2 regions of the Janthinobacterium sp. SUN206 genome follow, and region 2 is predicted to be linked to the other one. Evidence: predicted binding sites of a transcription regulator. Region 2 holds the regulator's gene; the other holds the start of a gene.

Region 1 (7,203 bases), on a different contig from region 2:
TAGCCGGCAAGCTTACGCTGCGGCCAGCGCGCTTGCCGCCTCCAGTATCAGCGCCGCCACTTCCACGGGGCGCGAGGCCAGCGACGCGTGGCTGGCGTTCAGGGTGATGACTTTGCGCGCTTGCAGGCGCGCCGCCATGCGCTCCTGGTTGACGGGGGAAATCATGCGGTCGGCACTGGACACCTGGTACCAGCTGGGCTTATGTTTCCAGGCCGGGTCGCTGACGGTGTCGCCGAAGGTGCTGGCCAGCGGCGCTTTCTGCACCACGCCCAGCACGGCGCCTTCTTCCGCGTCGAGGTCCTGGCAAAAGCTGTCATGGTATTGCTCGGGCTTGACCCACAGATAGCCGTCGCTGTCGCCTTCCAGGCTGGCCGCGCCCAGGGGCGGGTGTTCCTGCGTGATGCTGCCCGGGCTTTCGCCCGCGTCGGGGGCAAAGGCGGCGATGTACACGAGGCCCGCCACATTCGGCGCATTGCCGGCCACGCTGATGACGGCGCCGCCGTAGGAGTGTCCCACCAGCAACACAGGACCATCGACCTGCGCCACCATCTTGCGTGTGCGCTCGGCGTCGTCGGCCAGCGACGTCAAGGGCAGTTCGACGGCGCGGATGGCCGTGTGGCCGTGGCGCCGCAATTCGACGATGACGCGGCTCCAGTGGGCGGCGCCGCCCCAGAAACCGTGGACGAGGACGATGGTGGCTTGCTTGCTCATGCGGAACTCCTTGGGACAAGGGAAACGGAGAAGACCGCGCCGTGTTCGAAAAGGCACTGCGCGGCGGCTGGCTGCACGCCTATTGTAGACCTTCCCAGCGCATGGCCTCGATGGCATCGACCACCGTGCTCTCGTACTCGATGAAGAAATCGCTGTGGAAGCCGTTGCGCATTACCAGGTGGCTGCTGCCGGGCAGGGCGGCGGCCAGGCGCTCGCCGTCAGCCAGGCGCAGGGGCCGGATAAAGTCGAGTACTTCCTGCGCGGCGGCCCGGGTGGCGGGATCGGCTTGCAGCAGCCATGGAAACAGGTTGCGCAAGGTGCCGGGATCGACGGTGACGACCAGCGCCGGCACGCGCACGCGGCGGTAGTCGGGCGAAAAATTGTGCGCCGCCACGTCCATGGCCCTGGCGATGGCGGGCGGCGTGTTCGGCCGCACCGAACCGTCGGGCAGCACTTCCAGCGCATCGCGCCAGTTCGCTTCCAGCGCGGGCCACCATTGCTTGTTGATCCGTCTGGCATAGGCGATCAAGGCGTCCAGCGATGCCAGGTCGGCCGGGCCGGGCGGCGGTTCATCGTAGGGCGTCGGTGCGGGTTCTTCATAGCCGCCGCTGGCCAGGTAATCGAAGGTCGTGTCCAGGTAGGCGAGGCCCCGTACGCGCCGCGGGTGGCTGCCGGCGAACAGGGTCAGCTCGTTGCCGGCGATGGAGTGGCCGGCCAGGATGATGCGTTGAACCTTCAGTGCGTCCAGCACGGCCAGCAGGTCGGCCACGAGGGTGGCGGGAGAGTAGCTGGCGTCGCTGGCGGGCGTTGGCTTGCTCGATGAACCGTAGCCGCGCCGCGTGATGGCCAGCACGCGGTGGCGGCGCGCCAGCGCGGGCGCCAGGCTGTCGAACGCATGCGCATTGGCGCCCAGGCCGGCCAGCAGCACGATCACGTCGTCGCTGCCGCCCCGTGCCGATGGCCAGTCGCGCACGTGCAGGCTGACGCCGGGGGCGACGCCGATCTGCCGGTCCGTCACGCCGGGTGCGCGCGGCAGCGAACTGCCGCCGCATGCGGCGAGGCCGGCCAGCGCCGTCATCCCCGACAGAAAGTGCCTGCGGGCGTGGAAATGCGCGGGGGCGCCGGGTGTCTTGCTCATGCTGTACTCCTGGTGTGGGTAAGGGCATGAGCAGTGTCGCCGCCGCGCATGAAGCGCGGATGAGGGACGGGTGAAGGTCGGCTGAAGGAACGGGCGGCCGCGCTAGTGCGACACCAGCACCGGCAACGTCGTCTCTTGCAGCACCGTGCGCGTGACGCCGCCCAGCAGCGCTTCGCGCAGGCGCATGTGGCCGTAGCAGCCCATCACGATCAGGTCGCAGCGCCGCTGCGCGGCCATGGCCAGCAGGGCCGTCCCCACGTCCTGGCCCGGCGGCGTGTCGTGCTGCAGCACCTCGACGTTGACGCCGTGGCGCGCCAGGTACAGGGCCAGGTCGGCGCCCGGCTGCTCGCCGTGCGCGGCCGGCTGGGCGTGCGAATTGACGACGGCCAGGGTGACTTGCCGCGCCTTTTGCAGCAGCGGCAGCGCATCGGTGATGGCGCGCAGCGCTTCGGCGCTGCCGTTCCAGGCCAGCAGCGGATGCTGCGCGGCGCCGGCCGGCGCGGCGGAGGGCGCGTGCGGCACCATCAGCACGGGCCGGCCGCAATGGAGCATCAGGTATTCGGCCGTGCCGGCGATGACGCGCGACGGCGTATCCTGCGCATCCGTCTGGCCCAGGATCAGCAAGTCGCAATAGCGCGCCTGCAGCAGCAGCGCGCCTTGCGCGTCGTCGTCGACGAAGCGCGTTTCGTAGGCGCCCAGGCCTTCCTCGCGCGCGATGCGCTCGAAGTCGTGCAAGGCTACACTGGCCTGGGTGCGCAGCGCCTGCATCTGCGCCGGCGCAAACTGCAGCGCGTTGACGCCGCCGCCATATGCATAGCGCGAGATGCCGCTCATGGCCGAACCGATCAGGTGCGCCCCTTCGGCGATGGCCAGGCGCACGGCCAGGCGGATGCGCTGGGCGCAGTGGCGGGAATTGTCGACGTGGACCAGCAGGGAGGTGTAGGGCATGGCGTTTCCTCGGTTGTCAGTTGTCAGGTCTGCAGCACGTAGCTGCCCGGCGCGTCACCCAGGTCGGGGCCCATGGCCGGCGGCGCCACTTGCGCGCCCGCTTGCTGCGCCAGCCAGGCTTGCCAGGCGGGCCACCAGGAACCGTCATGGTGCGGCACGTCGCGCTGCCAGCTGTCCGCGTCGACATAGGGCGCGTCGTGGCGGTGCGTGGCCAGCTGGTAGCTGCGGCGCGGCTGGCCCGGCGGCGAGACGACGCCCGCATTGTGGCCGCCCGAGGTGAGCAGGAAGGTGACGTCCGTGTCGGTCAGCAGCTGCAGTTTGTAGACGGAGCGCCACGGCGCCACGTGATCCGTCAGGGTGCCGACGGCAAAGATCGGTGCATCGATGTCGGGCAGGGCGATGTGGCGGCCTGCCGTGCGGTAGCGGCCTTCGGCCAGGTCGTTGTGCAGGAACAGGCGGCGCAGGTATTCCGAATGCATGCGGCAGGGCATGCGCGTGGCATCCCCGTTCCAGGCCATCAGGTCGCTGTCCTGTTCATCTTGTCCCAGCAGGTAGTGGTTCAAGCGGCGCGACCAGATCAGATCGTTCGAGCGCAGCAACTGGAAGGCGCCCGCCATCTGCTTCGTATCGAGGTAACCCTGCTTCCACATGGCCGCTTCCAGGAAGCTGACCTGGCTGTCGTCGATGAACAGCGACAGTTCGCCCGGCTCCTTGAAGTCCACCTGCGAGGCCAGCATGGTGAGGCTGGCCAGGCGCGCATCGCCATCGCGCGCCATCGTCGCGGCGGCGATCGCCAGCAGGGTGCCGCCCAGGCAGTAGCCGGCCGCGTGCACCTGCGGCGCGCCCGTGATGCGGGCAACGGCGTCGAGCGCATCCATCACGCCCAGCTGGCGGTAGTCTTCCAGCGACAGTTCGCGGTCTTCTTCCTGCGGGTTTTTCCAGGAAATCATGAACACCGTGTGGCCCTGGCCCACCAGGTAGCGCACCAGCGAATTGTGCGGCGACAGGTCGAGAATATAGAACTTCATGATCCAGGCGGGCACGAACAGCAGCGGCGTGGCATGCACGCTCTCTGTCGCGGGCGCGTACTGTATCAATTCGATCAAGTCATTGCGGTAGACCACCTTGCCCGGCGTGACGGCCACGTTCCCGCCCACCTTGAACGTGGCTTCGCCGGCCGCGCCGGCGCCCATGGCGGCGCGCCGCCAGTCGTCGGCCGCGTGGACCATGCCGCGCGCCAGGCTGGCGCCGCCGCTCGCGAGGGTGGCTTGCTGCACCACGGGATTGGTCAGCAGGAAGTTCGACGGCGCCAGCATGTCGAGCCACTGGCGCACGGTGAACGTGACGACATCCTCGTGGTGCGGCGAGACGCCGCGCACGCCAGTGGTGGCGCGGTGCCACCACTGCTGCTGCAGCAGGAAGCCCTGGTAGACGAGATTGTAGGGCCAGCGTTGCCAGGCCGGGTCGTCGAAGCGCCGGTCCTGCGGCAGCGGCGCGATGCACGGCGGTTCGGCGCCGCCGCCGGTCAGGGCCGATTGCCAGGCATATTGCTGCCAGCGGCCGATCTTCTTCCACGCTTCCTGCAGCAGCGTTTGCTGCTTCGATGGCGCCAGCGCCAGGTGGCTGAGCCAGTCGGCATACGCGTTGCTCAGCGCGGCCGGCGAAATGCCGCCCGTGAACTTGCCCAGCCAGGCGTTCAGCAGCAGGTCGAGCGTGGCGCCTTCCGGTGCGCTTTCCGGATAGCCGGGAACCGGCACGCCTTGCCAGGCGCTGCCCAGGCGCTCATGTGCAAACTTTTGCTCCGCATTGCTCGACTGCATCTTGTTCATCCGGGGCTCCCGTCATTTTTTTACAGGATAGCAAGAGCTTGTTCAAAAAATTATGATCTACATCAAGTTTGGCCGGATGCCTGCGGCCTGCAGCCTGCCGCCGGGATGGCCAAGTCCGTTTGTTGCATATACGAAATGCATTCCAACGAATTTACTGATTGCAATAATTAAAATTGAATTTTCCATGCGGCGATACCCGGACTCGATGGCGGTGCCAGTGTCCAGTGCCCCATTCTACACTCTGTCAAGGCGGATTTCTTTGCGCCACGATGCATGCTGGCAAACCAAAAAAATTGTTTCTTTTTGGATTTATTTATTGTATTTGGTAAATTTATGCAGCAAAATGCCATTACAGCCTGAGCAGCAGGCGTGCAGGCCGTTCAAGCCGGCGGGACAGGCCGGTAACCGGAATCGAGGAGAGGGACATGCTTACGAACTGGATGACAAGCGGCAGGGCAGATGCCTGCAGGGGCAATACGGCGTTCAGGCGCGGCATGGCGCGCGATACCGCGGGCGCTGTGCGACCGGCCCTGGGCCGCCTGCAGGCGCTCGCCTACCTGGCGCTGCTGTTGGCCGTGCTGCCCGCCGCAAGCTGCATCGCCATGGGACGCGCCGGCGTGCCTGTGCTGTTCAGCACCGCGTGCGGCGTGGTGTCGTGCGCGGCCGGCGGCGATGTGTTCTAGCGCGTGGCCTGCGCTTCCTCGCAAATCCATGCCATGAATGCCTGCACGGCAGGGCGCGTGGCTGCGTCGGGCCGCGTCACCAGATAGTAGGCAAAGCGCGCGGGCCACGGCAAGTCCAGCACTTGCACCAGGCGCCCGGCGGCGATTTCTTCCTGCGCATACAGCTGCGGCACCAGGGCCAGGCCCTGGCCCGCCTCGGCCGCACGTATCAACAGAAAATCATCTTCGAAGGCCGAGCCGCGCAGCGCCCGCGCCGCATCCTCGCTGCCGTCCGGCGCGCCATGCGCGGCCAGCCACAGGGGCCAGTCGGCGCGGTCCGTGTCGTGCAGCAGCGGGTAGCGCAGGCAATCGGCCGGCGTGGCGATGGGCGGCTGGCCCGCCATCAGGGATGGACTGGCGACGGGCACCAGCACGGGCGCCATCAAACGCGTCACCTGCAAGCCCGGATAGTCGCCCAGGCCGTGGCGCAAGGCCACGTCGACCCGGTCGCGGCGCAGGTCGACCAGCGCGGATGTCGCTTCCACGCGCACTTCGATATGGGGATGGCGCTGGTTGAAGCGGCCCAGGCGCGGCACCAGCCACGCGGCGGCAAAGGTGGCGACCGTGCTGACGGTGAGCGTCTGGCGCGCGCCCATGTCTTCCAGCGCCTGGCTGGCGCCGGCGATCTGCGCGAAGGCGCCCAGCAGGGCGGGGTGGACCCTGGCGCCCGCCTCGGTCAGGCGCAAGCCCTGGCGTTCGCGCGTAAACAGGGGCATGCCGACCCGTTCTTCCAGCAGGCGGATCTGTTGGCTGACGGCGCCCGACGTCACGTGCAGCGCTTCGGCGGCCGCCTTGATGCTGCCGCGCTGGCCCACTTCGACAAAGGCGCGCAGCGCCTGGAGCGGTAAAGGATGCGTCATCGATATAGTTTTTCTAAAGTTAAGCGCGAAAAAACATCGTTTCTATTTCTCTCTTGGAAAACGCATTATAGGGGAGTTCGGTGTTCTTTTGACGTCGAGTAAAACTATATCGATAGGATCTCCATGTTACTTTCACATCGGCAGCTTTGCCTGCTTTTGCTGTGCACCACGCAATTCGTCGCCTTGCTCGATTTTTCCATCACCATGATCCCCTTGCCGCAAATTCAGCACAGCCTGGGCTTCACGCCCGGCGGGCTGCAATGGGTGATCAATGCGTATGGCGTGGCCATCGCCGGCTTCCTGCTGCTGGGCGGGCGCGCGGCCGACCTGTTTGGCCGCCGCCGCGTCTTCATCGCGGGCCTGCTGCTGTTCACGGCCGCCTCCCTGCTGGGCGGCTTTTCGCACAGCCCGGCCATGCTGGTGGCCACGCGCGCGCTGCAGGGCTTCGGCGCCGCCATGTTTTCGCCGGCCGCGTTCTCGCTGCTGCTGGCCGTGTTTCCCGAGCCGGCGCAGCGCAACCGGGCGCTCGGCGCCTGGACGGCCGTGGCGGCCAGCGGCTTTGTCGCGGGACTGATACTGGGCGGCTTCATCACGGACCTGCTGGGCTGGCGCTGGGTGCTGTGGATCAATGTGCCCGTCGGCTTGCTGGTGCTGGCCCTGTCGCCGGCCTTGCCCCAGGGCCGGCCCGATGCCGCCGCGGCTGGCGGCTCGCTCGACGTGTGGGGCGCGCTGCTGGTGGCGTCGGGCGCGGCGACGCTGGTGTTTGCCTTTGCCAATAGCGAGCATGTGGGATTGGCCCATCCGCTCACGTTTGCCCTGGTCGCGCTGGCGCTGGCCTTGCTGGCGCTGTTCGTCTGGGTGGAGGGGCGCGTGGCCACGCCGCTGATGCCGCTGGCCGTCTTCCTGCGCCGCTCGACGGGCGGCGCGAATGTCGTCTCCCTGCTGGCCAATACGGCCCTCGGCCCCACCTTTGTCGTCGTGGCGCTGGCTATGCA
Region 2 (7,203 bases):
GCAGCAGCGCCTGGACGTGCCCATGATCCTGATCACACATGATCCGGAAGATGCGCGCATTCTGGGTGAACATGTGCTTTACTTGCGTGACGGACAAATTGACAGCATGGAAGAAAATAAGGCATTGGGTGAACGCATTGGATAAATCAGCGGCAGCGGAAATCGGCCTGCAAGGCTCGGTATGGATGACGGTGGGCGGAGAAAACCTGGGCGGCGCCGGCCGGGTGGAATTGCTGGGCGCCATCGCCGAATGCGGCTCCATCACGCAGGCGGCCAAGCTTGTGAAGATGAGCTACAAGGCGGCCTGGGACGCCATCGACGCCATGAACAACCTGGCCGGCGAACCGCTGGTCGAGCGCTTGACGGGCGGCAAGGGCGGCGGCGGCACGCGGCTGACGCCACGGGGGCGCCAGCTGGTCGACAATTTCCGTATCATCGAGCGCGAGCATGCCCGCTACCTGCGCCAGCTGGGCAGCCAGGCGGAAGGCATCGCCGACGATCTTTTACTCATACGGAGAATGGCCATGAAAACCACGGCACGCAATCAATTCCTGGGCAAGGTGACCGAACTGAAACAGGGCGCCGTCAACGATGAAGTCACCCTGGAATTGCCCGGTGGCCAGCACATCGTGGCCATCGTCACGCAGGGCAGCAGCGCGAGCCTGGGCCTGGTGCCGGGCGCGGAAGCGTTTGCGCTGATCAAGGCGTCATCCATCATCCTCGTGACGGACAGCCAGGGCGCGCGTTTTTCCGCGCGCAACCAGCTGGCCGGGGTCGTGACGCGCGTGCAGACGGGCGCCGTCAATACGGAAGTGGTGCTGGACTTGCCGCGCGGCGGCACGATTGCCGCCATCATCACCAACCAGAGCAGCACCGACCTGGGCATCGAACTCGGCAGTAACGTGACGGCGATTTTTAAAGCGTCCAGCGTGATTCTGGGCGTGCCCGCCTGATTTAATCCTGCAGGCGCGACAACCAATCGGCCGCCGCCGCCAGCGCCTGTTCCAGTTCCTGCGCCGTGTGCGCCAGCAGCGCCGGGGCCTCGTCCAGGCGGCCCGCATCGATGGCTTCCTCGGTGGCGAACGCGGCGCGGATCAGGCGTTTCGTGCCTAGGGTGCCGACGGAGCCGCGCACGCTGTGCAGGATGCGTGCCACGTCGCTGTGGCGGCCCGCCTGCAACGCCGTTTCGGCGTCGCGCACGGGCGTCATGCCCTTGTTCAGCGCGTCTTCCACCATGCGCCGCAGCACGCCGCGCCCCTTCGCATCGCGTCCCATCACGCGCATCAGCGGCGCCATGGAAAACACTTCCTCATCGGCGACGCGTGCCGGCTCGGCCGTCTGAACTTGCGGGCGCTTGGGCAGGTGGCGCAGGATGACTTCCATCATCTCTTCCACCACCACGGGCTTGGCGATGAAATCGCTGATGCCGGCCGTCATGCAGCGCTCGCGCTCGGACGCCAGCACGCCGGCCGTCATGGCGATCACGGGCAGGTGCAAGCGCAGTTCCGTGCGGATGATGTGGGTGGCGCTGAAACCGTCCATGACGGGCATCTGCATGTCCATCAGCACGATGTCGTAGCGCAGCGCTTCCGTGCGCAGCCGTTCCACGGCTTGCAAGCCGTCGCCCACCACGTCCAGGGTGGCGCCCATGTGTTCGAGGATGCCGCGCGCCACGGCCTGGTTCAAATGATTGTCTTCCACCAGCAGGAAATGCACGCCGGCCAGTTCCGTGCCCAGCGGCTGGTGCAGCATGCGCTGCTCGCCGCCGTCGTCCTTCGCGATCAGCGCCTGGTGCAGGGCGTCGAACAGGCTCGATCCCGTGATCGGCTTCATCAGCACGACGTCGGCCTCGGCCGCGCTGGAGATTTCTTCCAGGTGGTTGCGGGCGAACGCGTTGACCATCACCACGATGGGCTGGCGCTGGCCGCTGGCCGCCTGGCGGATGGCCTTGGCCGTGGCCAGGCCATCCATGACGGGCATGTGCCAGTCGGCCAGCACCACGTCATACGGTTGCTGCTGCGCCAGGCGTTCGCGGTACAGCTCGATGGCGGCAAAGCCGGAGTCCACTTCGTCGGCCAGCCAGCCCCACGCCTCGATCAGCTTGACGATCAGTTCGCGCGTGGTGCGGTTGTCGTCGGCCACCAGCAGGCGCAGCTGGCCCAGCGCCGGCGTGCGCCGCGTTTCGGCCGGTTGCGCCAGCATTTCGAAGGGCACGCTGAACCAGAAGCGGCTGCCCTTGCCTTCGCTGCTGGCGACGGCGATGTCGCCGCCCATCATGTGGATCAGCTGCTTGCTGATGGCCAGGCCCAGGCCCGTGCCGCCGAAGCGCCGCGTGATGCTCTGGTCGCCCTGGGAAAACGCGGCAAACAGCTGCTGTTGCTGCAGTTCCGTCATGCCGATGCCCGTGTCGCGCACCTCGAAGCGCAGCCAGGCGCGGCCGCTCTCGCTCTCGGCCAGGCTGACGGCCACCACCACTTCGCCGCTCTCCGTGAACTTGATGGCGTTGCCGGCCAGGTTGACGAGGATTTGCTGCAGGCGCTGGGCGTCGCCCACGAGGCGCCGCGGCACGTCGGGCTCGACGGCGATGGCCAGTTCCAGCTCCTTTTCGCCCGCATTCATCGTCATCGTCGTGGCCAGGGTATTCATGACTTCGTCGAGGTCGAATTCGACGGGCGACAATTCCATGCGCCGTGCCTCGATCTTCGAATAGTCGAGCACGTCGTTGAGGATGCCCAGCAGCGACTGGCCCGCCACTCTGACCATGGTCAGATACTTGCGCTGTTCCGTGTCGAGCCTGGTATTGCCTAGCAAATACACCATGCCCAGCACGGCATTGAGGGGCGTGCGGATTTCATGGCTCATGTTGGCCACGAAATCGCTCTTCGCGCGGTTGGCCGCCTCGGCCCGGTCGCGTTCCTGTTCCAGCTCCGCCGCGCGCGATTCGAGCTCCTGCTGCAGGCGGTCGCGTTCGCTCATCAGGCCGTTGAACGCTTCCGTCAGTTCGCCGATCTCGTCGCGCTGCTGCACCGGCACGGGCGTGAAGCGGCTGCCGCTGGTGCGCAGGGCTTGCAGGGTGTCGCGCAGGCGCACCAGCGGCGACAGCAGGCGCACGGTGACCCAGCCCAGAACAAAGGCGGCCAGCAGCGAGGCGAGGATGCTCCACAGCACCAATCGGTACAGCACGCCATCGAACGGTTCGAAGGCATCCTCGACGGGGAGCGAGGCGGCCAGCAGCCAGTTCACGGATTTCAGGCGCTTGAAGCTGTTGACGGCCGTGATGCCGCGGCTGTTGGTGCTGACCATGCTGCCTTCGCCATCTTCCTGCAGCAGCCGGGTCGTCGTCAGGTTGGCGTTCGGCTGGCGCGGTTGCAGCAGCCGGCTGGTATCGGGATGCAGCACGTAGCGCGGCACGGCGCCGCGCGTGAGGATGAAGTAATAGCCGCTCTTGCCGATCTTTTCCGAGCGCAGGCGACCCAGCAGGTTGTCCTTGTACAGGCGCAGCACGCCGATCACCACGCCGGCCACCTGGCCATCGGCGGCCAGCACGGGCGCCACCATCTGCACGATGGGCATGCCGCTCGACTTGCCCAGCATCGGTTCGGTGATCATGGGCTGGCGCGTGCGCAGGACGGTCTGGAAATACTCGCGCTCGGCGACGTTGATGCCGGCGCGCCCCGCTACTTCCGGCATGTCGGCCACGACGGCGCCATGCGCGTCGAGCACCAGCACGTCATCGAACAGCACCAGCATCGAGCGGCGCGAATAGTATTCGCGCAATTGGGCGGGCCGGGCGATCAATTCCGGCGGCTGCTGCCTGGCCGTCAGGGTGACGATCTGCAGCAGCATGCCCAGCTTGTCGTCGAGTTCGGCGGCGGTGCGGGTGATCAGGGACGATTGCTGGCTCAGCAGTACTCGGGTGAAGTCGTCGCGCATGTGCTGCACCTGGATCATGGTGACCAGCGCGATCATGGCGATCGAGGTCAGGCTGGTGGCCAGCGCGACTTTTGCTTTAATGCCGAGAGGCTTCATGATTTCCTTTTCAGTACCGGGCGGCACAGGCGGCAGATAATGCTGTCAGGAATTTTCCTATCAATGCCCCAGCTTGGCAAGCGGTGCCGCGCAAATTGCCCGTCCCGGATGGGCTTTTGACGATGTTGCCATATAATTAAAGGCTGGACGTCGTTTATTCGCCGAATTTACGGTGAAATTGGCATACGGCAACCCTGTATGCGGCTGTATGCAGTAAACTTGTTGTTGCATTTTCTAAAAGGTACCGACATGACTGAAGCGCTACTCACTCCAACCTTGCCCACCGTGAACGTGGAGGCGTTGCGTGCGCGATGCTCGACCTGCAGCATGCATCAATTGTGCCTGCCGATGGGCCTCGATGTGGGCGACATGGACAGGCTGGACCAGATCATCGGCCGCCGCCGCAAGATCGTGCGCGGCGCCTCGCTGTTCCGCATCGGCGACTCGTTCCAGAACCTGTATGCGATCCGCCTGGGGCATTTCAAGACGTACCAGATCAATCCGGGCGGCGAAGAGCAGGTGACGGGCTTCCAGATGGCGGGTGAACTGCTGGGCATGGACGCTATCAGCGCCGACCGCCACCACTGTAATGCGGTGGCGCTGGAAGACAGCGAAGTGTGTGAAATCCCGTTTTCCAGCCTGGAACAATTGCTGGGCAATATGCCGACCCTGCTGCGCCATTTCCACCGCATGATGAGCCAGGAAATCACGCGCGAGCAAAGCGTCATGCTGTTGCTGGGCAATATGCAGGCGACGCAGCGCTTTGCCGCCTTCATCGTCAACCTGGCGTCGCGCTATGAAGCGCGCGGCTATTCGGGCAGCAATTTCCAGCTGCGCATGTCGCGCGAGGAAATCGGCAACTACCTGGGCCTGACCATCGAGAGCGTCAGCCGCCTGCTGTCGAAGTTCAAGAAGGAAGGCTGGCTGCGCGTCTCCAACCGGGAAATTGAAATCCTGCAGCCGGCCAAGCTGAAAGCCATTACGGCCGGCACGGACGTCTGCAAGTAACAGCACCGTCAAAACCTGCTGCGCGTCGCGCTTTGCGGCTTGCGATGCTCGCTGTGCTATAGCACAGCTGCGCTTCTCAACCACAAATCACTGCCGCTCGCTACGGTTTTCCCGGCGCTGTACGTTATAGCTCTTCATCCGCATGCAGCGCGATGCTGCGCTGCAGGGGCCAGGTCCAGATGCCGGACAGGCGCCACTCGCGTTTGTCGTTTTCCACCAGCACTTGCCAGCGGCTGCGCTCGAGCATCGGCAGCGCTACGGAAAAATTGCCGGCTGCGTCGGGCTGCACCAGCACCTTGATATCCTTTTCCGGCAGGGTCGCATGCGCCAGGTGCAGCTGCAAAGGCGCCTGATAGGCCTTGCCGAAGCTGTGCACGGAACCGGTCAGGCGTGCTTGCGCCACGTCATACGACAGGCGCGTATCCATCGCCAGGTCGCTGGCGATCGTGTCGCGCTTCAAATCCTGGTTGATCGCCTTGCCCTGCTTGTAATAATCGCCCACCACCAGCGCATCGGGCTGCGTAAACGCGATATAGCCCATGAAGCTGCCGACGACCACGGACAGGCCGGGGCCGATCATCAGCAGCCATGGCCAGCGATGCTTGTACCACGGTGCAACGGGTGCTTGCAGTTTCAGACTGTCGGACATGATATTTCTCCTGTTTAATCAGCCAGTCCCCGCATGGGGACCGGCCTTCCTGCAACTTCGTGGCGGCGGCGAGGGCACCCGGTCCCCGTCCGCCTTTCCTTGTTAACGTGGCACGATGAATACCGCGCTTTCACGCACATGCAGCGATGGGTCGTCCAGCGATTGCAATTCGATCGCAATCTTGTTCGAGCCCTTCTCTCCCACGCCGTGCGGCACGCGCAGGCGGATGGGCCAACCCAGCGTTTCCGTCGGCTGCAAGGTCACTTCTTCGCGCGTCAGCAAGGTCAGGCCCGGCAAGCCGGAAGCGCTGATTTTGAAATGCTGGCTTTGCTCCGACGTGTTCATGATCTGCAGGCGGTAGACGTTTTCGATCATGCCGTCTTCCACTTCGCGTCCCATGGAACCGCGGTCGCGGATCACGTCCATTTTCAGGGGCGTGCGCAGGGCCAGCGAAGTACACACGGCGATGATGATCAGGGCCAGGATGGAAGTGTAGATCAAGACGCGCGGGCGCATGGCGCGCTGGCGTATCTGCTTCGAATTGAAGTTGTTTTCCATCGCATGGTCGGTACTGTAGCGTACCAGTCCCCGTGGCCGGTCGACCTTGTCCATCACGCTGTTGCAGGCATCGACGCAAGCGGCGCAACCGATGCATTCATACTGCAGGCCGTTACGGATATCGATGCCGGTCGGACACACCTGCACGCACAGGGTACAGTCGATGCAATCGCCCAGCTTGTCGTTGTTGCCGGCCTTCTTGCTCATGGCGCCACGTGGTTCGCCGCGCTTGGCATCGTAGGTGATGATCAGGGTGTCCTGGTCGAACATGGCGCTCTGGAAGCGCGCGTAGGGGCACATGTATTTGCACACCTGCTCGCGCAGCCAGCCCGCGTTGCCGTAGGTTGCCAGACTGTAGAACAAGACCCAGAACCATTCCCAGGGACCGAAGTTCAGCGTGGTCACCGACTGCGCCAGTTCCTTGATCGGCGTGAAGTAGCCGACAAAGGTAAAGCCCGTCCACAGGGCGATGGCGCCCCATACCAGGTGCTTGGCCGTCTTCTTGAACGCCTTGCGCACGGAGGGGCCCTGCTTGTCGAGGGCCATGCGCGCGCTGCGCGTGCCCTCGATGCGGCGTTCGACCCACAGGAAAATTTCCGTGTATACCGTTTGCGGGCAAGAGAACCCGCACCACACCCGCCCGGCAATGGCCGTGACGAGGAACAACAAATACGCACAGATGATCAGCAGGGCCGCCAGATAGATGAAATCCTGGGGCCACAGCACGACGCCGAAAATGTAGAACTTGCGCGTGGTCAAATCGAACAGCAGGGCTTGCCTGCCATTCCAGGTCAACCACGGCAAGCCGTAGAACGCCAGCTGGGTAAGCCATACGCATACCCATCGCCAGGTAGCGTAGCGTCCTTTGGCCTCGCGAGGGTAGATTTGCTCGCGGGCCGCATACATCTTGATGACTTGAGGTTCCATTTTTACTTTGCGGGTGCCTGCGGATTCGACAG

Evidence for each region. Region 2 encodes FNR, which switches genes on or off when oxygen is low (the NO sensors DNR and NnrR bind a similar motif). Its sites were predicted from a motif close to TTGATNNNNATCAA; they were not measured.
Region 1: the regulator FNR is predicted to act here: its motif matches at 4,679-4,692, upstream of O3300_RS01235 (PHA/PHB synthase family protein).

The regions. Positions count from the first base shown of each region.
Region 1 is NZ_JAPWIB010000001.1:292,596-299,798, forward strand. It holds gene O3300_RS01215 (magnesium and cobalt transport protein CorA) at 1-3, shown strand, start outside; gene O3300_RS01220 (alpha/beta hydrolase) at 13-711, opposite strand; gene O3300_RS01225 (alpha/beta fold hydrolase) at 791-1,849, opposite strand; gene O3300_RS01230 (universal stress protein) at 1,952-2,797, opposite strand; gene O3300_RS01235 (PHA/PHB synthase family protein) at 2,821-4,617, opposite strand; gene O3300_RS01240 (hypothetical protein) at 5,052-5,309, shown strand; gene gcvA (transcriptional regulator GcvA) at 5,306-6,208, opposite strand; gene O3300_RS01250 (MFS transporter) at 6,332-7,203, shown strand, end outside.
Region 2 is NZ_JAPWIB010000003.1:67,531-74,733, reverse strand. It holds gene O3300_RS17280 (sulfate/molybdate ABC transporter ATP-binding protein) at 1-145, shown strand, start outside; gene O3300_RS17275 (TOBE domain-containing protein) at 186-953, shown strand; gene O3300_RS17270 (response regulator) at 955-4,029, opposite strand; gene fnr (fumarate/nitrate reduction transcriptional regulator Fnr) at 4,279-5,037, shown strand; gene O3300_RS17260 (FixH family protein) at 5,162-5,686, opposite strand; gene ccoG (cytochrome c oxidase accessory protein CcoG) at 5,789-7,171, opposite strand; gene ccoP (cytochrome-c oxidase, cbb3-type subunit III) at 7,174-7,203, opposite strand, start outside.